Regions from separate parts of the Pseudomonas serboccidentalis genome, predicted to be linked through region 4. Evidence: predicted binding sites of a transcription regulator. Region 4 holds the regulator's gene; each other region holds the start of a gene.
What was found. The regulator sigma-54, encoded in region 4, starts transcription at its own class of promoters, with help from an activator protein. The targets are predictions, from matches to a motif close to ANTGGCATNNANNTTGCTNT.
Positions count from the first base shown of each region.

Region 1: the regulator sigma-54 is predicted to act here: its motif matches at 1,670-1,689, upstream of NN484_RS12000 (pilin).
Region 2: the regulator sigma-54 is predicted to act here: its motif matches at 4,179-4,198, upstream of NN484_RS10730 (CmpA/NrtA family ABC transporter substrate-binding protein).
Region 3: the regulator sigma-54 is predicted to act here: its motif matches at 1,504-1,523, upstream of glnA (glutamate--ammonia ligase).

Region 1 covers NZ_CP101655.1:2,638,857-2,644,867, reverse strand. The annotation lists gene pilB (type IV-A pilus assembly ATPase PilB) at 1-1,509, opposite strand, end outside; gene NN484_RS12000 (pilin) at 1,736-2,176, shown strand; gene NN484_RS11995 (BON domain-containing protein) at 2,471-2,827, shown strand; gene NN484_RS11990 (DUF2845 domain-containing protein) at 3,063-3,359, opposite strand; gene NN484_RS11985 (DUF748 domain-containing protein) at 3,359-6,011, opposite strand, start outside.
Region 2 covers NZ_CP101655.1:2,315,686-2,321,696, forward strand. The annotation lists gene NN484_RS10715 (bifunctional protein-serine/threonine kinase/phosphatase) at 1-730, opposite strand, end outside; gene NN484_RS10720 (nitrate/nitrite transporter) at 738-1,949, opposite strand; gene NN484_RS10725 (ANTAR domain-containing response regulator) at 2,261-2,836, opposite strand; gene NN484_RS10730 (CmpA/NrtA family ABC transporter substrate-binding protein) at 2,852-4,063, opposite strand; gene NN484_RS10735 (quinone-dependent dihydroorotate dehydrogenase) at 4,287-5,309, shown strand; gene rmf (ribosome modulation factor) at 5,547-5,762, opposite strand.
Region 3 covers NZ_CP101655.1:3,040,567-3,046,577, forward strand. The annotation lists gene glnA (glutamate--ammonia ligase) at 3-1,409, opposite strand; gene thiI (tRNA uracil 4-sulfurtransferase ThiI) at 1,738-3,192, shown strand; gene typA (translational GTPase TypA) at 3,332-5,152, shown strand; gene NN484_RS14020 (YkgJ family cysteine cluster protein) at 5,311-5,748, opposite strand; gene NN484_RS14025 (glycogen/starch/alpha-glucan phosphorylase) at 6,006-6,011, shown strand, end outside.
Region 4 covers NZ_CP101655.1:226,830-232,840, forward strand. The annotation lists gene hpf (ribosome hibernation-promoting factor, HPF/YfiA family) at 1-184, opposite strand, end outside; gene NN484_RS00905 (RNA polymerase factor sigma-54) at 258-1,751, opposite strand; gene lptB (LPS export ABC transporter ATP-binding protein) at 2,029-2,754, opposite strand; gene lptA (lipopolysaccharide transport periplasmic protein LptA) at 2,754-3,299, opposite strand; gene lptC (LPS export ABC transporter periplasmic protein LptC) at 3,286-3,858, opposite strand; gene NN484_RS00925 (KdsC family phosphatase) at 3,867-4,391, opposite strand; gene NN484_RS00930 (KpsF/GutQ family sugar-phosphate isomerase) at 4,391-5,365, opposite strand; gene NN484_RS00935 (ATP-binding cassette domain-containing protein) at 5,641-6,011, shown strand, end outside.

The DNA.
Region 1 (6,011 bases), 2.4 Mb from region 4:
TCCCTTGTAGCCGCCGTTGCATTGATCGCAGCCGACCGGCTCATAGATCGTGAAACTGCCGATCTGTTCCGGCGGGAAGCCTTCCTTGATCAGGGTTTCGCGAGGGATCTCGATCGGTTTCTTGCAGTGACTGCACAATTTGCGCGCCAGGCGCTGGGCGATGATCAGGCTCACCGAGGTGGCGATGTTGAACCCCGGAATGCCCATGTTGTGCAGGCGGGTCAGGGTCTCGGCGGCGCTGTTGGTGTGCAGCGTGGACAGCACGAGGTGACCGGTCTGCGCGGCCTTGATCGCGATTTCGGCGGTTTCCAGGTCGCGGATTTCGCCAACCATGATCACGTCCGGGTCCTGACGCAGAAACGAGCGCAGCGCCTGGGCAAAATCCAGCCCCTGTTTGGGATTGACGTTGACCTGGTTGATGCCTTCCATGTTGATTTCCACCGGGTCTTCGGCGGTGGAAATGTTGATGTCGACGGTATTGAGGATATTGAGCCCGGTGTACAGCGATACGGTTTTCCCCGAGCCGGTAGGGCCGGTCACCAGAATCATCCCCTGTGGCTGCTTGAGCGCGGCCATGTACAGGTCTTTTTGCGCCGGTTCGTAACCCAATGCATCGATGCCGATTTGCGCACTGGACGGGTCGAGGATCCGGATCACTACTTTTTCGCCCCACAGGGTTGGCAGGGTGTTGACCCGGAAGTCGATCGACTTGTTCTTCGACAGGCGCATTTTGATCCGCCCGTCCTGGGGTTTACGCCGTTCCGAGATGTCGAGACTGGCCATGACTTTCAAGCGTGCGGCGATCCGCCCGGCCAGTTGGATCGGCGGTTTGGCCACCTCGCGCAGGATGCCGTCGGTGCGTACCCGCACCCGGAAGTTCTTTTCGTAAGGTTCGAAGTGCAGGTCGGAGGAGCCGCTCTTGATTGCGTCCAGCAGCATCTTGTGGACGAAACGGACTACCGGAGCGTCATCGGCATCGAGTCCGCCGATGGCGTCCTGTCGGCTGTCATCGACGGATTCGACATCCACGCCGTCGAGGTCGACGTCGGCCATCTCTTCGAGGCCGCTGGTGTGAGTGTCGAAAAATTTCTCGATGGCGTCAGTGAGCTTGTCGTCTTCCACCAGGATGGCTTCGGTATTCAATCCTGTGCTGAACTGGATGTCGTTGATCGCCTGGTAATTGCTCGGGTCGGAAATGCCCACGAACAGCTTGTTGCCGCGTCGCCACAAGGGCAGGACATGGTGCTGACGCACCAGTTTTTCACTGACCAGGCCCTTGGGCTGAGTTTCCTTGTCGAGGCAATTGAGGTCCATGAAGGCCATGCCGAAATGCTCTGAAGCGATCTCGGCCACCTGTGAACTCTTCACCAGTTTGTTCTGCACCAGGTAGCTGACCAGCGACAGCCGATTGCGCTGCGCCTGTTGCCAGGCCTGTTGGGCGCTTTTTTCCGTCAGCAGTTCGGCCTGTACCAGTTGCTTGGCCAGACCGCTCAGAGCGATGTCATTCATGAGGATTCCGCACGCTTGCCGTTCATGACTTATAGCCTAGTCAAGTGACAGCGCCAAACACGTCGGGCGCAGGTGACAAAAAGTGTCAGATAGTGCGGTTGTCTGTTGTAGGAAAGGCCGCCGCATCGTGCTCATGCCGAGTATTCGGGGCCGGCACCCGGTTGGCATGGGCTATGCTGAGCCCTTCTCAGATCATGAGATTCCGACTCATGCATGGAGCTTGTCTATGAAAAAACAACAGGGCTTTACTCTGATCGAGCTGCTGATCGTCGTGGCGATCATTGGCATTCTGGCGACCATCGCCTTGCCGCAATACTCCAAGTACCAGGCGCGTTCGAAGGTGACGGCAGGTCTGGCAGAAATCAGTGCGCTCAAGGTGCCGTTCGAAGACACGATCAATCAAGGCACGGACCCAACGCTGCTACTCGTGGCCGGGAGCGCTACAGCGACCACCTCCAACTGCACACTGGCGGCATCGGGAACCGCCTCGACGGGTGCGGGCACTATAACCTGCACACTGGTGAATGCCCCGGGTCCGGTGCTGGGTAAAACCATCACGTTGACCCGTACCGGTGCTGCGACTGGCAGCACCTCGGGCGTCTGGAGCTGTGCTTCGACCGTAAACCCGGACTACGCGCCTAAAGGTTGCGCAGGCACCGGTGCCTGATTGAGTCAACAAGGTCAGAGATGCCCCGCCATGCGGGGCATTTTTGTTTTCGAACGTTGAAAAAAGCTTCAATAATTTCAGCGTGTTAGGAACTTTCCGAAAAGCCGCAACTTGCATGTCGTTTATTCAGTGGTCATGCAAATTGCATGATTTCGAAAATTTGCATGATTCATATCTCATTGATTTATAAGGGATTATTGTCTTTCGAAAAGTTGGCACAGCCTTCGCAACATCTCCAGTAACCCTGCTGACAAGACAACCAGCAGACTTTCCAGAAAAACAGGAGTTACTCGTATGAAGAAGTTCGCTATCACTGCCGCTGCTGCTACCGCGCTGACCCTGACCATGGCTTCCGGTGCATTTGCACAAACCACTCAGACTACCCAGGCTCCAATGACTTTGGCTGCCGGTGAAATGACCAAGGCTAAAGAAGCTACTTCCGATACCTGGATCACTACCAAAGTCAAAAGCGACCTGGTAACCGAAAAAGGCATTCCTGGTACCGACATCAAAGTCGAAACCAACAAAGGTGTGGTTTCCCTGTCTTCCGATGTCGCCATCACCGAAGCTCAGAAAACCACGGCTGTGAACATCACCAAGAAAATCAAAGGCGTCAAAGCGGTTTCCGCTGACGGCCTGAAAGCCGAGTAAGGCATGACTTCTCGCCTGGACCGGGAGAAGGCGCGACAGACGGGCCGAGCAATACGTCTGCCGCAACTTTAGAGTTCATGCGAACGGTCACACGGATGTGACCATTACAGGCCCCGGCACTTGTGTCGGGGCCTGTTCTATTTTTAGAAGCAAAAGATCGCAGCCTTCGGCAGCTCCTACAATTTGGAATGCATTTCCCTGTAGGAGCTGCCGCAGGCTGCGATCTTTTGATCTTTCAGTTGCCGCGCTTGCTGTTGATCTGCCGCAGGCGATTGCCTTCAAAGCGCAGGTACTGGTACATGCCGTTGCTCGGGCCGTAGGTCCATTCTTCGACCTGAAACTCTTCGCGGCGGTTGGCGCTGCGCTTGTAGCCGAGGACATCGCGGCTGACCGGCTCGCCACACTTCTGCAGCACTTCGCTGGCGCGGTCGCCGAGACTGACCAGTTGGCTGCCACAGCGCAGGGTGTCTGAGGCCAGGGCAGGGCTGGCGGCGAGCATCAGCGTCATCGCAACCAGCCACTTGTGCTTCATTACTCGGCGTCCAGGTGCATTTGCGTCACGACCCGACCATCGCTTTCGGCCTCGCCAAGATTGGCATCGATGAAGTACACCCGGTCATCGGCCAGTTGGCCCTTGTCGACCAGATAATCCTTGATGCTGCTGGCGCGTTCCTGACCCAACTGCCGCAGCAACACGTCACTGGAGCTCCAGAACTTGATCACGCCTTCACGCATTTTCGCCGTGCGTTCTTCCTTGCCCAGATCCTTCCACTCGGCCGGTGGCTGGGTTTTCAGGCGGGTGCGGTAGATGCCTTCGAGCAACGGGCCTTTCTCGTTTTCCGGCACTTGCAGCAGCGAGGCTTGCGCCGGCACCTTGTCGCCACGGCGCTGGAGCATCTTGTAGTAGTTGTACTGATATTCGCGTTCCAGGCGCTGTTCGGCGATCAGCGGGCCGTCGCTGCTTTGGGCGGCGGTGCCTTCGATTTCCAGACGCAGGGCCGGACGCTCCTTCAGGGCTTTGGACAGCTTCTCCAGAGCGGACTCGGCGTCCTTGCTCAGGTCGCTGGAACCCGGTGCAAAGGCCACGGTACCGAGGTCCTCGGAGCTGCCACCGCTGATCAGCCCGCCAATCATCTTGAACGGCGCTGCGGCAGCCTTGACGATCAGGTTGCGCAGGGTCTGCCAGACAATCGGCATCACGCTGAACTGCGGATTGTTCAGGTCGCCGGTGACTGGCAGTTCGATGGAAATCTTGCCGTCGACGTCCTTGAGCAGGGCAATCGCCAGTTTCAGTGGCAGGCTCACGGCATCCGGGCTGTCGACTTTCTCGCCGAGTTGCAATTGCTCGACCACCACTTTGTTCTCGGCCTTCAACTGGCCCTTGGTGATCAGGTAATGCAGGTCGAGGTTGAGACGGCCCTTGCGGATGCGGTAACCGGCGAATTTGCCGGAGTACGGCGTCAGGGTGGTCAGCTCGACGCGTTTGAAACTGGTGGCGATGTCGAGGCTGGCCATCGGGTCGAACGGGTTGACCGCACCTTTGATGGTCACCGGTGCATAGCGATCGACCTTGCCCTTGATGTCGACGCTGGCCGGTTTCGCCTGACGGCTGTCGATGGTGCCGATCTGGCCGTTGAGCTGCTGGATCGCGGTGGCGAAGTTCGGGGTCAGGCTGAAGTCGGCGAAGTTGGCCGAACCGTCGTTGATCGCGATCGCGCCGATGTGAATGCCCAGTGGCTTGTCCTGGCTGGCCGGTTTGGCCGCTGCGGTTTTCGCACCACCGTCGGCGGGCTGTGGAATCAGCAGGTCGTCGATATTGGTGGTGCGGTCATCGTTGATCATGAACCGCGCGTACGGCTGGAACAGGTTGATCTTGTCGATCGACAGGCTGTCACCGTGTTGATAGTTGATGCCTTCGACCACCACTTGCTGCCACTTGAGGAAGTCGCGGGTTTTCAGGGTGTCGAGGGTGTGCAGTTGATCGATCTGCGCACGCCCGGTCACGCCGAGTGCCAGTGGCGCGGTGCTCTTGAGGTTGACCTTCAGGTCACTGCCGAGCATGCCGCTGCGCAGTTCCAGGCGAATGAACGGATTGATGTAGGACTGCGCGACACGCAGGTCGATATCCTGGGTTTTCACGTTGAGCTGGGCGGTGACCGGGGCGAGATTGACCACACCGTCGGCGTTGATCTTGCCTTGTTTGCCCAGGCCGCTGTCGAGTTTGACCTTGAAGGGGGAACCGTTGAGGCTGTCGAAATCCTGCAGATCAATGTTCAGCGGCGTGACATCCAGGGCCACCGCTGGCGTCGCCGAACGGTCGGCCAGATGCACCGTATAGTTGCGCAACTGCACGTCTTTGAGCAGCACTTGCCATGGCTTGCTCGGCACCGGCGGCGCTTTCGGCGAGTCGGCGGCTGCCGGGGTATTGGCAGGTTCGGCTGCTGCCTTGGCCGCGGGTTTGGACGGTTGGCTGGCGAACAGTTTCTGCCAGTCCAGCTGGCCGTCGGCTTCGAGTGCGGCCCAGGTTTCCAGTTTGTTGCTGCGGATCTTGCCGACCACCACTTGCTGTTTGGCCAGGTCCAGCGAGGTCTCGCTGACGTCGAGGCGTTCAAGTTTTGCCAGCGGACGCCCGTCCGGCGCCTTGATCGCGAACGGCGCAATGCTCACCGCGACGTTGTTCAGCAGCAGCTCGGTTTCTTTCGACAGGTTGAGTTTGTATTCGGTACTGAGGTTGAGCACGCCGTCTTCGAGCACCAGCGGCACCGCGTCACGCACGTAGGGCCAGAAGGATTTCATCTTGCCATCGGTGACTTTCAGCGTTCCCTCGGAGGTGAACGGGATCAGGCTGAAGTTGCCTTTCCAGTCGATCTGTCCACCGGCCGGGCCAGCGGCGACCAGGGTCATGTCAGCGTTGTCTTCGGGCAGGGTGCTGAGGTTTTTCAGCTCGAAGTCGAGTTTGTCGTAGAGGAATTCGATCGGCTCGCTTGGCCGGGCGTCCTCGAAGTGCACATTGCCGCCGGCCAGTTGAATGCGGTCGATGCGCAGCGGGAACGGCTTGGCATCCGGGTCGGCCGGGGTCGGTTCGCTGGCTGGAAGTTTGAACAGGCCCAGCAGATTGAGCTGGCCGTCCTTGGCGAAGAGGATTTCGGTCTTCGGCTTGTCCAGCTCGATATCGGCCAGGTGC
Region 2 (6,011 bases), 2.1 Mb from region 4:
GTAAATGTATCAGCGCATCGCCGAGGCTCGCCTCACCGACGGCATCGACCCGCACCAGCAACGCGCTGGCGTTGTCCTGACTGCCGGCCAGGTGAGCGGCGTTGACCAGCGTGTGTGCCGCGCTGTGGAGATCCGGCTGATCACGCAGAATCGCGGCAATCGCGGTATCACCCAATGTCGACCACACGCCATCGCTGAGCAGCACGAAACACTCGCCTGCGCGCAATTCACCGTCGAGGAAATCCAGCACCAGATGCTGATCCAGCCCCAGCGCGCGTTTAAGCACGTGCTGCATACCCGGTTGATCCCAGACGTGATCTTTGCTGACCCGCTGCAGACTGTCGGCGTGCCAGCGATAAACCCGGCAATCGCCTACATGAGCCAGGGTAAAGCGCCGACCGCGCATGACCAAGGCACTGACCGTGGTGAGCAGCGGTTGCCCACCACCGTTGGCCTGCAACCAGCGGTTCTGGGCGAGCAGCAGGCGATCCAGGGCCTGGGCCGCGCTCCAGGTTTCCGGCGTGGCGTAGTAGTCGAGGGCCAAAGCCTGCAAGGTCGAACGCGCAGCGAGCCCGCCATCGGCACATTGGCTGACACCGTCGGCAATGGCGAACAGATAACCCTTGCTCGCCGCCAGTGCCGGAGCCGGTGTGACCAGGCGCAGGGCGTCCTGATTCTCCTCGCGAGGGCCGGTGGCGCTGGCTTCGGCGAAACTCAGTTGCAAAGCCATCGGCGTTTCAGACCCGTGCCGCGGTCACGGCTGCCGAACCCCAAGTGGTTCTCCAGCGACGTTTGACGCCGTGCAGGCCGAACCACGCCAATACGCCAAGGCTGGCGAACAACCACAACGCCAGTTGATAGCTGCCGGTGCTTTGCTTGATCGCGCCCATACCGGCGGCCAGGGCAAAGCCGCCGATGCCGCCGGCCATGCCGATCAGCCCGGTCATCACCCCGATCTCAAGGCGAAAACGTTGCGGCACCAACTGGAACACCGCACCGTTGCCAGCGCCAAGACCGAGCATGGTGCAGACAAAAAGCGCCAGCGCCGCGTAGGAACTTGGCAGGTTGAAACCGACAGCCGCAATGCAGATCGCCGCCACGGTGTACATCGCCAGCAAGGTGCGGATGCCGCCGAAGCGATCCGCCAGTGCGCCACCCAGCGGGCGCATCAGGCTGCCGCCGAACACGCAGGCGGCGGTGTAGTAACCGGCGGTGACCGGGCTCAGGCCGTATTGGTCATTGAAATAGCCGGGCAGGGCGCTGGCCAGGCCGATGAAGCCGCCGAAGGTGACGCTGTAGAAAAACATGAACCACCAACTGTCGCGGTCACCGAGTGCCTTGAAATAGTCGGCCATGGCTTTGGCTTTCGGCCGCTGCGGGGCGTTTTTTGCCAGCCAGGCGAACAGCACCAGGGTCAGCAGCAATGGAATCAGCGCGAAGCCGAATACGTTGCTCCAGCCGAATGACGCGGCCAGCACCGGAGCGATCAACGCGGCAAACACGGTGCCGGAGTTACCGGCGCCGGCGATGCCCATGGCCTTGCCCTGATGTTGCGGCGGATACCATTGCGAGGCCAGCGGCAGCGCGACGGCGAACGAGGCGCCGGCCATGCCGAGGAACAACCCGAGCACCAGCGCCTGTTCATAACTGTGGATGCCGAGTTTCCAGGCGCCGAACAGTGCGCAGATCACGATCACCTGGCCGATCAGTCCGGCGGTTTTCGGTGACAGGCGATCAGCCAGCATGCCCATCACAAAGCGCAACACCGCTCCGGCCAGAATCGGCGTTGCCACGACCAGGCCGCGTTGTTGCGTGGTCAGGTGCAGGTCGGCGGCGATCTGCACCGCCAGCGGGCCGAGCAGGTACCAGACCATGAAACTCAGGTCGAAATACAGAAAGGCTGCGAACAGGGTCGGGGTATGGCCGGATTTCCAGAAGCTTGAATTCATCGCGCACCTCAGCTGAAAAGAGTCTCTATAGGAGTCACAGCAGGTGGAGCGCCGCCACGGCCGCACCACCGGCCCCGGGCTGTGGGGCCAAAACGCAAAAAACGCCGCTACCTGTTTCGCCATGAGGGGCGAACGGGTGAGCGACGTCTTTGTCGTGGGTGGGGCAACCGCCGTTGGTTACCTGTACTGAATGCCTAGCCAGATTTGTGCCAAGGATCAAAAGATCGCAGCCTCGTTGCACTCGACAGCTCCTACAGGAATACGCATGTCCGTGTAGGAGCTGCCGAAGGCTGCGATCTTTTGATCTTTAATCAGCCGAGCAACTCACTCATGGCAATGATCTGCTCCGCCACCTGAATCAGTTTCTGCTGGCGGCTCATGGCCTGGCGGCGCATCAGGGTGTAGGCCTCTTCCTCGTTGCAGTCCTTCATCTTCATCAGCAGCCCTTTGGCCAGTTCGATGCGCTTGCGCTCGGCCAGTTGCTGGTCGCGGGCGTGCAGTTGCGCGCGCAGGGCCTGATCGCTTTCGAAGCGGGCCATCGCCACATCCAGAATCGGCTGCAAGCGCTGGGCGTGAATGCCTTCGACGATGTAGGCGCTGACCCCGGACTTGATCGCCTGACGCATCACCCCGGGGTCATGTTCGTCGGTGAACATCACGATTGGCCGGGGCTGGTCGCGGCTGACCAGCACCACTTGCTCCATCACATCACGGCTCGGTGACTCGGTATCGATCAGGATCACGTCCGGGCGCACCGTTTCGACGCGTGCCGGCAGGTCGATGGTCAGGCCGGACTCATCGATGACCTCGAAACCGGCCTCGGTCAGCGCGGCTTTCAGGCGCCCGACTTTTTTCGCGGTGTCGTTGATCAGCAGAATGCGCAACATGGTGTCGGTCTCCTGTCAGCGGCGGGCGAGAAGGGCAGCGGCGTCGCTCAGGGCGTGCAGCTTGAAACTGCGGGCGTAACCGGCCGGATCGCTGCCGTCCCAGACTTTGCCGTCGAGCAACTGACTGCTGCGCATTTCCTTGCCCCAGGCGGCGACGCCCACGGCGGTGGCGGCTTCGCGGTAAATCTCCAGCTGTTGAACCTGGCGGGCGACGCCGAGGTAGTCGGGGTCTTCACGCAGCAAGCCCCAGCGGCGGAACTGGGTCATGAACCACATGCCGTCGGACAGATACGGCAGATTGACCTCGCCGTTGCCATGAAAGCGCAAGGCGTGCGGGTCCTGCCAGCGATTGCCGAGGCCGTCGGCGTAGTCACCGAGAAACCGCGGCTCGATGCAGGACAGCGGGGCGTCGAGATATTCCGGGGCGCTCAGCAGTTGCGCGGTGCTGCGGCGGTTTTCCGGGCTTTGCTCAATGAAGCGGCTGGCCTCCAGGATCGCCATCACCAGCGCCCGGGCGGTGTTGGGGTATTGCTCGACGAACGCGCGGGTGCAGCCGAGGACTTTTTCCGGGTGATCGGGCCAGATGGTCTGGCTGGTGGCGAGGGTGAACCCCAGATCCTGCTGCACGGCGCTGGCAGCCCACGGCTCACCGACGCAGAACCCATCGATGCGCCCGGCTTGCAGGTGCGCGACCATTTGCGGCGGCGGCACCACCACACTGTCGACATCCTGCAACGGATGAATGCCCTGACTCGCCAGCCAGTAATAAAGCCACATTGCATGGGTGCCGGTGGGGAAGGTCTGGGCGAAGGTCAGTTTTGCGCGGGTTTGGTGCGCGTGCCGATCCAGCGCCTCAGGACTGGTCACGCCCAGTTGCTGCAAGCCGCGGGACAGGTTGAGGCTCTGGCCGTTCTGGTTCAGCCCCATCAGCACCGCCATGTCGCACGGGGCGACGCCGCCGATGCCCAGATGCACCGCGTAAATCAGCCCGTACAGGCTGTGGGCGACATCCAGTTCGCCACTGACCAGTTTGTCGCGCAACGTGGCCCATGAGGCCTGACGCTTGAGGTTGATCGTCAGGCCGTAAGGTTGGGCAAAGCCCTGCGTTGCGGCCACGACCACCGAGGCGCAATCGCTCAGGGCCATGAAGCCGAGGTTGATCACGCTTTTTTCCGGGGCGTCACTGCCGTTGACCCAGGCCAGCGGCCCGACGGGCGAATCACTCATATAAAGCCACCTTCAAAAAAAACGTCGTCCCCGGCTTTGCCCAAGCAAAACCCGAGGACGACGCCATTGTCCGTGCCCGCACGCCGCCATTGGCCTGTGGGCTGATAACCCGCAAGGTGCAAGGCATATGCCAGTCGGGCTGATTTGCCTGTACGCCTCGCGCCAGGGAGCGTTGCCCGGCTATAATCGCCGCCTCTTTTCGCCGCCCGAGTCATCGCCGCCCATGTACACCCTGGCCCGTCAGCTGTTGTTCAAACTTTCCCCGGAAACCTCCCATGATCTGTCGCTGGATCTGATCGGCGCGGGTGGGCGTTTGGGCCTCAACGGCTTGCTGTGCAAGAAGCCGGCGAACGTGCCGGTGACGGTCATGGGCCTGGATTTCCCGAACCCGGTGGGTCTGGCGGCCGGTCTGGACAAGAACGGCGCGGCCATCGATGGCTTCTCGCAACTGGGGTTCGGTTTTGTCGAAATCGGCACCGTGACTCCGCGTCCGCAGCCGGGCAATCCGAAACCACGGATCTTCCGCCTGCCGGAAGCCGAGGCGATCATCAACCGCATGGGCTTCAACAACCTCGGTGTCGATAACCTGCTGGCGCGGGTCGCCGCAGCCAAATACAAAGGCGTGCTGGGGATCAACATCGGCAAGAACTTCGACACCCCGGTCGAGCGCGCTGTCGACGACTACCTGATCTGCCTGGACAAGGTGTATGCCCACGCCAGTTACATCACTGTCAACGTCAGCTCGCCGAACACCCCGGGCCTGCGCAGCCTGCAGTTCGGTGACTCGCTCAAGCAGTTGCTGGCGGACCTGGCCACGCGCCGCGCCGAACTGGCCTTGCGTCACGGCAAACACGTGCCGCTGGCGATCAAGATCGCCCCGGACATGACCGACGAAGAAACCGCGCAGGTCGCGCAGGCGTTGATCGAAACCGGGATGGATGCAGTGATCGCCACCAACACCACCCTGAGCCGCGTCGGCGTCGAAGGCATGGAGCATGGTGACGAGGCGGGTGGTTTGTCGGGTGCCCCGGTGCGGGAGAAGAGCACCCACACCGTGAAAGTGCTGGCCGGTGAATTGGCCGGACGGTTGCCGATCATTGCGGCTGGCGGTATTACCGAAGGCAAGCATGCGGCGGAGAAGATTCTCGCCGGTGCGAGCCTGGTGCAGATCTATTCGGGCTTCATCTATAAAGGCCCGGCGCTGATTCGTGAGTCGGTAGACGCGATCGCCGCCCTGCGCAAATAACCCAGGCTGACCCGGTCAATGTAGGAGCTGCCGGAGGCTGCGATCTTTTGATGTTGTTTTTTAATATCAAAAGCAAAAGATCGCAGCCTCCGGCAGCTCCTACATGAGATGTGTGTCATTCAGGCATAAAAAAGGGCTCCTCGAAGGAGCCCCTGGGCCGCAGCCCGCCGTCCGGGAAGGACGTGCATGGTAAGTCGCTAAAAATTCAGATTGTCGTGTCGCAATAAGTGCCCTGTGTCAGCCGACGGCGTGAAGTTCGTTGAGTCTGTGGATCCCCGCAGTGCCGGTCATACCGTCCCAGTTGTCGCCGCGTCCTTCTCGCCAGCCGTTGATCCAGGCTTGACGTACCGACGGTAGAGTAAATGGGCAAAGCTCGCGGGATTTGCCACCAACGCCATATTGATATCCGCGCAAAAATGCTCTTTCCAACGGATCACGCTTAAGTCTTCTCATAGGGTGTTTCCCTCACTTGTTGACTGTTTGTGTCGCGTTGACCTCAACCGAGGTCTGGCAGAAAAACTCTGCCGTGGGGCGGCTCGCTGCCGGCGTGGCGAGCCAAGGTGTTGACGCCGTTGCGACGTCAACCTGTGGTCAGTTCTAACCAATGAGTCACACCGAGGGAATGATCGTTTTGTCATAAGGACGTAACGAAAATAGTGCTACAGCCATAAGTAACGACGGGTTTCATGAGCGTTTTTTCAG
Region 3 (6,011 bases), 2.8 Mb from region 4:
GATCAGCAGCTGTAGTACAGCTCATATTCCAGTGGGTGCACGAAGGTGCGAACCTTGATTTCTTCTTCGGATTTCAGCGCGATGTAAGCGTCGATGAAGTCGTCGGAGAACACGCCGCCCTTGGTCAGGAACGCACGGCCCTTGTCCAGCTCTTCCAGGGCTTCTTTCAGGCTGCCGCAAACTTGTGGGATTTCTTTCGCCTCTTCAGGCGGCAGGTCGTACAGGTTTTTGTCAGCGGCATCGCCTGGGTGGATCTTGTTCTGGATACCGTCCAGGCCGGCCATCAGCAGTGCTGCGAAAGCCAGGTACGGGTTGGCAGCCGGATCCGGGAAGCGCGCTTCGATACGACGGCCACGTGGGCTGTTGACGTAAGGAATGCGGATCGAGGCGGAACGGTTGCGCGCCGAGTAGGCCAGCATTACCGGAGCTTCGAAACCTGGCACCAGACGCTTGTAGGAGTTGGTGGCCGGGTTGGTGAAGCCGTTCAGGGCCTTACCGTGCTTGATGATACCGCCGATGAAGTACAGGGCGGTTTCGGACAGGCCGGCATAGCCTTCGCCAGCGAAGGTGTTCTTGCCGTCTTTGGCGATGGACATGTGGACGTGCATGCCCGAGCCGTTGTCGCCGTACAGTGGCTTCGGCATGAAGGTCGCGGTGCGGCCGTAAGCGTCGGCAACGTTGTGTACAACGTATTTCAGAGTCTGAACTTCGTCAGCTTTCTTCACCAGGGTGTTGAACTTGACACCAATTTCGTTCTGACCGGCAGTCGCCACTTCGTGGTGGTGAACTTCAACGGTCTGGCCCATTTCTTCCAGTGCGTTGCACATGGCAGTACGGATTTCGTGGTCGTGGTCGAACGGCGGAACCGGGAAGTAGCCGCCTTTGATACCAGGACGGTGGCCTTTGTTGCCGCCTTCGATGTCCTGGTCGGACATCCACGAACCCTGTTCGGAGTAGATCTTGAACATCGAGCCGGAGATGTCCGACTTGAACTTCACTTCGTCGAAGATGAAGAACTCTGGCTCTGGACCGGCGAAGACGGTGTCACCGATACCGGTGGTCTTCAGGTATTCCTCGGCGCGGTGAGCGATGGCGCGCGGGTCGCGATCGTAACCTTGCATGGTCGAAGGTTCGATGATGTCGCACACCAGGATCAGGGTTGGATCTTCGGTGAACGGATCGAGAACGGCAGTATCGTCGTCCGGCAGCAGGATCATGTCGGAGGCTTCGATGCCTTTCCAGCCAGCGATGGAGGAACCGTCGAACATCTTGCCGACTTCGAAGAAGTCGTCTTCCAGCGCATCGCGAGCCGGCATGGTCACGTGGTGCTGAGTGCCTTTGGTGTCCGTGAAGCGCAGATCAATCCACTTGACGTCATGATCTTTGATGAGTTGAACCGACTTCGACATAGTGTCCTCCGGGTGGCTTAGGGCTTGGTAGTGGATGCCCTTAATATGGGTGATGCCGGCGCAGATACTCTGCCAAGGCAACCTGCCTCACAAGGGAGCAAATTGCATGCCAGTGCCCCACCATGGGTTTTTTGCCCCAAATTCACGCTTCCCGCGGTGCGAAGCGCAATAAAGGGGAAAATCTCGCCCCTTAATGTAGCGTGCAAATTTGAAAGTGACCCGTTTTGGTGCATGAAAAACCTTCTGCATATTAACTGGTTAAACCTTGAGCAATTTCCGCTATAATCCGCGCCCCCCTTTTTCGGCTGGCCCTGCGCGCGCTGTTTTCATGAAACTAATCGTAAAAGTCTTCCCCGAGATCACCATCAAGAGCCGCCCTGTCCGGATGCGTTTCATCCGCCAGCTGGCCAAGAACATCCGCGCCGTGCTCCGCGATCTGGACCCGGCCGTGGTGGTGAACGGTGTGTGGGACAATCTCGAGCTGGAAACCCGCGTTACCGACCCCAAAGCCTTGAAAGAGATGGGTGAGCGCCTGGTCTGCACGCCGGGCGTTGCGCATTTTCTGCAGATCGACGAGTACCCGCTGGGCGACTTCGACGACATCACCGAGAAGTGCAAACAGCACTACGGCGATGTGCTGGCCGGGAAGATTTTCTCGGTGCGCTGCAAGCGTGCAGGCAAGCACCCGTTCAGTTCGATGGACGTCGAGAAGTATGTCGGCAGCAAGCTGCGTCGTGAGTGCGGCGCGGCCGGAATCGACCTCAAAGCACCGGAAATCGAAGTTCGCATCGAAGTTCGCGACCAACGGTTGTTTGTCATCCACAGCCAGCACAACGGCATCGGCGGCTACCCGCTCGGCGCCCTGGAGCAGACGCTGGTATTGATGTCCGGTGGCTTTGACTCGACGGTTGCCGCTTACCAGATCATGCGCCGCGGCCTGATGGCGCATTTCTGCTTCTTCAATCTGGGCGGTCGTGCCCACGAATTGGGCGTGATGGAAGTCGCGCACTTCATCTGGAAGAAGTACGGCAGCTCGCAACGCGTGCTATTTGTCAGTGTTCCGTTCGAAGAAGTGTTGGGCGAAATTCTCGGCAAAGTCGATAACAGTCATATGGGCGTCGTATTGAAGCGTATGATGTTGCGCGCGTCCTCCGCCATTGCCGACCGCCTGCACATCGATGCACTGGTGACCGGCGAAGCGATCTCCCAGGTGTCGAGCCAGACCTTGCCGAACCTGTCGGTGATCGACTGCGTGACCGACAAGCTGGTCCTGCGCCCACTGATCGTTGCGCACAAGCAGGACATCATCGACACGGCCAACGAGATCGGCACCGCCGATTTTGCCCGGCACATGCCGGAATATTGCGGGGTCATTTCGGTCAATCCGAAGACCGCCGCCAAACGCTACCGCGTCGAGCACGAAGAGAAAGAATTCGACATGGCGGTCCTCGAGCGTGCGCTCGAAAACGCCAAACTGGTGCCAATCGATCGGGTGATCGACGAATTGGGCCAGGACTTGCAGATCGAAGAAGTCGGCGAAGCGCTGGCCGGTCAGATCGTCATCGACATCCGTCACCCGGATGCGGCCGAGGATGACCCGCTGGAACTCACCGGCATAGAAGTACAGACGATGCCGTTCTACGCAGTGAACGCTCGTTTCAAGGAGCTGGATCCGACTCGCCAGTACCTGCTGTATTGCGACAAAGGCGTGATGAGTCGCCTGCATGCTCACCATTTGCTCAGTGAGGGGCATGCCAATGTGCGCGTTTATCGACCGAGCTAAGTGCCCGGGGCTGTTTGCCTGTGGCCTGCGTCACCGGCCCCCCGACACCGCCGTCAAGCTGTAACGGCCATGCCGGACACTACTGTTAATCGCTGCCAAGACTTGTCAGCAAACCGAATCCTCTGATCGAGATACACAAGTGATCGAAAATCTACGTAACATCGCCATCATTGCCCACGTTGACCATGGTAAGACCACCCTGGTAGACAAACTCCTGCGTCAATCCGGCACCCTGGAGCGCAACGAGCTCAACGACGAGCGCGTGATGGACTCCAACGACCAGGAAAAAGAGCGCGGTATTACCATTCTGGCGAAAAACACCGCCATCAACTGGAACGGCTACCACATCAACATCGTGGACACCCCGGGCCACGCCGACTTCGGCGGCGAAGTAGAACGCGTAATGTCGATGGTTGACTCCGTTCTGCTGCTGGTTGACGCTCAAGACGGCCCTATGCCGCAAACCCGTTTCGTGACCAAGAAGGCGTTCGAAGCCGGCCTGCGTCCAATCGTGGTCATCAACAAGGTTGACCGTCCAGGCGCGCGTCCGGACTGGGTTCTGGATCAGATCTTCGACCTGTTCGACAACCTCGGTGCGACCGAAGAACAACTGGACTTCCAGGTTGTTTACGCTTCGGCCCTGAACGGCATCGCCGGTCTGGACCACACCGCCATGGGCGAAGACATGACTGCTCTGTACCAGGCAGTTGTTGACCACGTTCCGCCTCCGGCCGTTGACCGTGACGGTCCGTTCCAGATGCAGATTTCCGCTCTGGACTACAACAGCTTCCTGGGTGTTATCGGTGTTGGCCGTATCGCTCGTGGTCGCGTCAAGCCGAACACCCCGGTTGTCGCTATCAGCGCCGACGGCAAGCGCCGCAACGGTCGTATCCTGAAGCTGATGGGTCACCACGGTCTGCACCGCGTTGACGTTGAAGAAGCAGCGGCCGGCGACATCGTCTGCATCAGCGGCTTCGACGAGCTGTTCATCTCCGACACTCTGTGCGATATCAACACCGTCGAGGCGATGAAGCCGCTGACCGTTGACGAGCCAACCGTTTCCATGACCTTCCAGGTAAACGACTCGCCATTCTGCGGTAAAGAAGGCAAGTTCGTGACCTCCCGTAACATCAAGGATCGTCTGGACAAAGAGCTGCTGTACAACGTTGCACTGCGCGTTGAAGAAGGCGACTCGGCTGACAAGTTCAAGGTTTCCGGCCGTGGTGAGCTGCACCTCTCGGTACTGATCGAAACCATGCGTCGCGAAGGCTTCGAGCTGGCCCTGGGCCGTCCTGAAGTGATCATCCGTGAAGTTGACGGCGTGAAGCAGGAACCGTTCGAAAACGTAACCATCGACATCCCTGAAGAATCGCAGGGCAAGGTCATGGAAGAGATGGGTCTGCGTAAGGGCGACCTGAGCAACATGGTGCCGGATGGCAAGGGCCGTGTTCGTCTGGAATACAACATCCCTGCTCGCGGTCTGATCGGTTTCCGTAACCAGTTCCTGACCCTGACCAACGGTGCTGGCATCCTGACCTCGATCTTCGACCGTTACGCTCCAGTGAAGTCGGGCCACATGTCCGGCCGTCAGAACGGCGTTCTGGTTTCGGTTGAAACCGGCAAGGCACTGACCTACTCGCTGGAAACCCTGCAGGCTCGTGGCAAGCTGTTCGTAGAACACGGCCAGGAGATCTACAACGGTCAGATCGTTGGTCAGAACAGCCGCGACAACGACCTGGGTGTGAACCCAACCAAAGGCAAGAAGCTCGACAACATGCGTGCTTCGGGTAAAGACGAAACCATCGCTCTGGTACCACCTGTTCGCTTCACCCTGGAACAGGCTCTGGAATACATCCAGGAAGACGAGCTGTGCGAAGTCACTCCTAAGTCCATCCGTCTTCGCAAGAAGATCCTGGACGAAAGCGAGCGTACCCGCGCTGCCAAGAAAGCCAAGGCATAAGATTTAGCCCAGGCTGAAAAAAACGCCCCCGGTCGCGAGACCGGGGGCGTTTTTGTTTGTCTGCGATTCAAGGCAAAAAAAGATCGCAGCCTTCGGCAGCTCCTACAGGGATACGCATTCCCCTGTAGGAGCTGCCGAAGGCTGCGATCTTTTGATCTTCAGAACTTCTCGATCGACCGGGAATTCTGCACGCGCTCGACTTCTTTCGGCTTGTACGCGCAGTATCCCGGACGCGGCCCGATCTTCGGGTGGTTACGGCAGGTGTCCGGGCGCTTGTCATAAATGGTGCACAGGCGGCTCTTACGATCCAGGTAGTAGCAATCGTTGTTGCTCATGCGCTGCAGGGTGAAGATCCCCGACTTCTGGTTGAAGCGCTCGACCAGCCCTTCCTTTTGCAGGCGCTTGGCGATGTTCTTCGGCGGGTCGCCCAGCTCGAACTCGTCGACCACGCCGATGCGCACCAGGTCCTTGATCTTGACCTCGACCGGCAGGGTGCAGCAGCTGGAGACACAAGAGCCGCACATCGGGGCCGAATATTTGGCCCACGTATCGAGACGGTCGATCTCGGCGGCGGCAATCAGGTTGGGCTTCATCATCGGGAATTACCAGGCGTGTGCATCAGGGCGCGCGATCATACCGGGACTGGTGGATTTTTGAACAACCTTTCGCCAGATTTTTCCAAATGCCACTCAATTGGCCGTCAGTACGGCACGGCCCCTGCATTCAATAGCCCACTCGCCAAGGTAATGCCGGGCTATCTCACCGTCTTCGGAAAAACTGCAGAACCTGCGCCTCTACCGTCGGTCAGACCGTCTAGGCTCAGACAATTCCCCGCTCGCTCGAGGTCCTATCGATGACT
Region 4 (6,011 bases):
CCACTTCGCTGCCGGGAATATGCAAGGTGGCTTCGATTTTCTGCTTCAGCTTTTCGACGCACATCGTGACTTGCACGTTGGTGATCTTGTCGAAATGGCGCTCCAATCGTTCGAGTTTCTCGTTGATGTAGGTGCGCAGAGGTTCGGTCACTTCCAGTTGGTGTCCACTGATGTTGACTTGCATACAGCTTCTCCTTCGTTGCCAGTGCATAAAGCGGCAGGCCGGATAGCCTGCCACTGGAACGCTGTAACGTGGCTTACATCAACCGCTTGCGTTCGCTCGAAGGCGCGATCCCGAGGGATTCGCGGTACTTGGCGACGGTGCGGCGAGCCACCTGAATGCCTTGTGCCTCCAGTAAACCAGCGATCTTGCTGTCACTCAACGGCTTTTTCTGATTTTCCGCTGCAACCAGTTTTTTGATGATCGCGCGGATCGCCGTGGACGAGCATTCGCCGCCTTCGGAGGTGCTGACGTGGCTGGAGAAAAAGTATTTCAGTTCATAAATACCGCGTGGGGTATGCATGAATTTCTGGGTCGTGACCCGGGAAATCGTCGATTCATGCATGCCGACCGCTTCGGCGATGTCGTGCAGGACCAACGGTTTCATCGCTTCGTCACCGTACTCCAGGAAGCCGCGTTGGTGCTCGACGATCTGTGTGGCGACTTTCATCAGGGTTTCATTGCGGCTTTGCAGGCTCTTGATGAACCAGCGCGCCTCCTGCAACTGATTGCGCATGAAGGTGTTGTCGGCGCTGGTGTCGGCACGACGCACGAACCCGGCGTACTGGGCGTTGACCCGCAGGCGGGGCACCGATTCCTGGTTCAGCTCGACCAGCCAGCGTTCGTTGTCCTTGCGCACGATGACGTCGGGCACCACGTACTCGGCTTCGCTCGATTCGATCTGCGAACCCGGGCGCGGATTGAGGCTCTGCACCAGTTCGATGACCTGGCGCAGTTCATCTTCCTTGAGCTTCATGCGCCGCATCAGTTGGCTGTAGTCGCGGCTGCCAAGCAGATCGATGTAATCGCTGACCAGACGCTTGGCTTCGTTCAGCCACGGGGTCTTGGCCGGCAGCTGACGCAATTGCAGCAGCAGGCACTCACCGAGGTTGCGCGCGCCGATACCGGCCGGTTCGAACTGCTGGATGCGGTGAAGGACGGCTTCGATCTCGTCCAGCTCGATATCGAGCTCCGGATCAAAGGCGTCGAGAATTTCTTCGAGGGTTTCGTCGAGGTAGCCCTGATTGTTGATGCAGTCGATCAGGGTCACGGCGATCAGGCGATCGGTGTCGGACATCGGCGCCAGGTTCAATTGCCACAACAGATGGCTTTGCAGGCTTTCCCCGGCAGAGGTGCGGGTGGTGAAATCCCACTCGTCGTCATCGCTGCTGGGCAGGCTGCTCGCGCTGGTCTGGTAAACGTCTTCCCAGGCGGTATCGACGGGCAATTCGTTAGGGATGCGCTCGTTCCATTCGCCGTCCTCCAGGTTGTCCACCGTCGGGGCGGTTTCCTGATAGGAGGGTTCCTGAATCTCGGTGTTGGTTTTTTGTTCGGCGTTGTCGGCCAAAGGATCGGAGTTGTCGAAGTCGTCGCCTTCTTCCTGGCGTTCGAGCATCGGGTTGGATTCCAGGGCCTCCTGGATTTCCTGTTGCAGGTCCAGGGTGGACAATTGGAGCAGGCGGATGGCCTGTTGCAGCTGCGGTGTCATCGTCAGCTGCTGGCCCATTCTCAAGACTAGCGATGGTTTCATGGCAGGGGCTAAACACCTTATTCGCCGGCGCGCATGCGCCATCCACTACAGGGCGCCGGAGCGCCAAACTTAAGCAAATTATATGCCTGAAACTGTCGTGTTTGCCTAGAGCGCTGTAACAATAAAAGCGTATAAAACTTTGTTGACGCATCGCATCGAAGCGCGGTGAACATCTTTGAAGCGTCGTATCTGCCCAGAGCGCTGTAACAATAAAAGCGTATAAAAAATCAGCTTCAACGTTACAGCGCCCGGACGGCTGGCCGAATGCGCTCGCGCTTTAGAGGCGGAACTCGTGGCCCAGGTACACTTCCTTGACCAGGTCGTTGGCCAGGATGGTCTCGGCGTCGCCTTCGGCGATCAGTTGACCGTCGTTGACGATGTACGCGGTTTCGCAGATATCCAGGGTCTCGCGGACGTTGTGGTCGGTGATTAGTACGCCGATGCCCTTGGCCTTGAGGTGGTGGATGATCTGCTTGATGTCGCCGACGGAGATCGGGTCGACACCGGCGAACGGTTCGTCGAGCAGGATGAACTTCGGTGCGGTAGCCAGGGCGCGGGCGATTTCCACGCGGCGGCGTTCACCACCGGACAGGCTCATGCCCAGGTTGTCGCGGATGTGGCTGATGTGGAATTCCTGCAGCAGGCTTTCCAGCTCTTTGCGGCGACCGGCCTTGTCGAGTTCCGTGCGGGTCTCGAGGATGGCCATGATGTTGTCGGCCACCGACAGTTTGCGGAAGATCGACGCTTCTTGCGGCAGATAGCCGATACCGGCCTTGGCGCGGCCGTGCATCGGCTGGTGGCTGACGTCCAGATCATCGATCAGCACGCGGCCCTGATCGGCCTGCACCAGGCCGACGATCATGTAGAAGCAGGTGGTCTTGCCGGCACCGTTCGGGCCGAGCAGGCCGACGATCTGGCCGCTGTCGATCGACAGGCTGACGTCACGCACGACCTGGCGGCTTTTATAGGCCTTGGCCAGGTGCTGGGCTTTCAGAGTCGCCATTACTGGGCCTTCTCGTCGGTTTTCTTCTTCGGCTGGATCACCATGTCGATGCGTGGACGCGCCTCGGTGACCTTGTTGCCGGTAGCGCGGCCTGCGCTGGCCAGTTTTCTCACCGTGTCATAGACGATTTTCTCGCCCTGAGTGGTGTTGTTGTCCTTGTCGACAACCTTGGCCTTGTCGATCAGTACGACGCGGTTTTGCGCGGCGTGGTACTGGATCGTCACGCCCCAGCCCTGTACAGGCTTGGTGTCGCCCTGGGTTTGCAGCTGCTCGAAGTAGGCAAGATTGCCCACCGACGTCACGACGTCGATGTCACCGGTCGGGGTGCGGGTGATGGTTACCGTGTTGCCTTTAACGATCATCGAACCCTGAGTGATGATCACATCGCCCTTATAGGTGGCAATGCCGTTCTTGTCGTCCAGTTGGGCGTCGTCGGCTTGAATGCGGATAGGTTGCTGCTGATCGTTCGGCAGAGCCCAGGCGCTCACGCTTCCCAGTGCTGCGCCCAGACTGAGCAAAATAGGGAGGGTTTTAACGAGCCTCATACTGTCCTCTTACGTTCGATTGCAGGTGTATCCTGCTTTCCTTCAAATACGCCTTCATTCCCACGCCAGTCGATACACCGCCAGCGCCGTCAATTCTAACGGGTTGCTCGGTCTGCGCATATTGCTGCTGAGGGAACACCGTCATGCGTGTGCTGGTGATCAGGGTGTCGCGGTTCTTTTCATCGGTGCGCTTGATACGTACCGAGTCGATCAGTTCTACCTGAGTTCCGTCAGGGTTCACTTCGCCGCGCTCGCTGGTCACGTGCCACGGGAATTCGGTGCCGCGGAACATGTTCAGGTCAGGCTTGGTGACCAGGGTCACATCCGTCGCTTTCAGGTGCTCGGCCTTGTCGGAGGTCATTTCGTATTGCAGCTTGCCATCCGGAAGGTATTGCAGGGTATGCGTGTTGGTGGCGTACCAGTCGATGGCAGTGTCTTCGACCTTGACCGGAGGTTTGTCGAGGAAACGCTCAGGGCTGATGTTCCAGTAGCCGACCGCCGCAAACATGGCGGCGATACAGCCGAACAGCAGGAAGTTGCGAAATTTTTTGCTAAACATGATTTGGCTCACAGGTACGCGGCGTTGGCCGCATCGAGGCGGCCCTGGGCGCGCAGGATCAATTCGCAGAATTCGCGGGCGGCGCCTTCGCCGCCGCGAGCCCGAGTGACGCCATGGGCGTGCTCGCGCACGAAGTCGGCGGCATTGGCAACGGCCATGCCGAGGCCTACACGGCGGATCACCGGCAGGTCAGGCAAGTCGTCACCGAGATAGGCGACCTGTTCATAGCTTAGGCCCAGTTGCTGCAGAAGACCGTCCAGAACCACCAATTTGTCTTCGCGCCCCTGAAACAGGTGCGCGATCCCGAGGTTCTTCGCCCGGCGCTCGACCACTGGCGTCTTGCGACCGCTGATGATGGCGGTTTCGACGCCGGCGTTCATCAGCATCTTGATGCCTTGGCCGTCGAGGGTGTTGAACGTCTTGAATTCGCTGCCGTCTTCAAGGAAGTACAGGCGGCCGTCGGTGAGGACGCCGTCGACGTCGAAAACCGCCAGTTTGATCGCTTTGCCGCGCTGCAGCAGGTCGCTTGTCATTACATCACTCCTGCACGCAGCAGATCGGAGAGGTTGAAGGCGCCGATCGGGCGATCTTCTTCGTCCACGACAACCAGTGCGTTGATTCGGTGGTCTTCCATGATTTTCAGCGCTTCGGCGGCGAGCATCTCGGGGCGTGCGGTTTTGCCGTGCGCGGTCATGACCTGGTCGATGGTGGCGCTGCGGATGTCGATGCTGCGATCCAGCGTGCGACGCAAGTCGCCATCGGTGAAGATCCCGGCCAGTTTGCCGTCGGCTTCAAGAATCGCGGTCATGCCCAGGCCCTTGCGGGTCATTTCCATGAGCGCATCCTTGAGCAGGGTGCCGCGCTGTACTTGCGGCAGCTCCTGACCGGCGTGCATGACGTTTTCCACTTTCAGCAGCAGGCGTCGACCCAGTGCACCGCCCGGGTGGGAAAAGGCGAAATCTTCAGCGGTGAAACCCCGGGCTTCCAGCAGCGCTACCGCCAGGGCGTCGCCCATGACCAGCGCGGCGGTGGTCGAGGAGGTCGGTGCCAGGTTCAGCGGGCAGGCTTCATGCTCGACATGCACGTTGAGGTTGACTTCGGCGGCCTTGGCCAGCGGCGACTGAGGATTGCCGGTCAAGCTGATCAACTGGATGCCCAGGCGCTTGATCAATGGCAGCAGGGTGACGATTTCGTTGGTCGAGCCCGAGTTGGACAGGGCGAGGATCACATCGTCGCGGGTGATCATGCCCATGTCGCCATGGCTGGCTTCGGCCGGATGGACGAAAAACGCCGGGGTGCCGGTGCTGGCCAGGGTCGCAGCGATCTTGTTGCCGACGTGCCCGGACTTGCCCATGCCGACCACGACCACACGGCCTTTGCTGGCCAGAATCATCTCGCAAGCGCGTACGAAATCGGCGTCGATATGGGGCAACAAGCCTTGTACGGCTTCCACTTCGAGGCGGATGGTGCGTTGTGCCGATTGAATCAGGTCGCTGGATTGGCTCATGTCAGAAATCGTATAGCCCGATGAAAAGGCGGCGATTATAGCGGTTATGTTGAAAAGCCTCACGCAAGTTCGTCGTGCTTTGTCATTCCTCGTCACCAAAACCCTTAAAAAGTACCGTCGGGCCTGTCATATCGCTGAACTCGGACCAGCGTGGGCCTTGGGCGCTTGGGGTTTGCAGTGATATAGTTCGCCGCCAGTTCGGCCTGCCCGGGAGGTATGTGCTTTCCAAGGAAAGCCAGGCGTCCGAGTGAGAGGCTGCATCGCAAGGAGTTTAGATGAGTGCCGATAACGCCTACGCGGTCGAGCTGAAGGGAGTCTCCTTCAAGCGCGGTGCGCGCAGCATTTTCAATAACGTCGATATTCGCATCCCGCGCGGCAAGGTTACCGGCATCATGGGGCCTTCCGGGTGTGGCAAGACCACGCTGCTGCGTTTGATGGGGGCGCAATTGCGTCCTTCCAGCGGCGAAGTCTGGGTCAACGGTCAGAACCTGCCGACGCTGTCGCGCAGTGATCTGTTCGATGCGCGAAAGCACATGGGCGTGCTGTTTCAGAGTGGCGCGCTGTTCACCGATCTCGATGTCTTCGAGAACGTCGCTTTCCCTCTGCGTGTTCATACCCAATTGCCGGATGAGATGATCCGCGACAT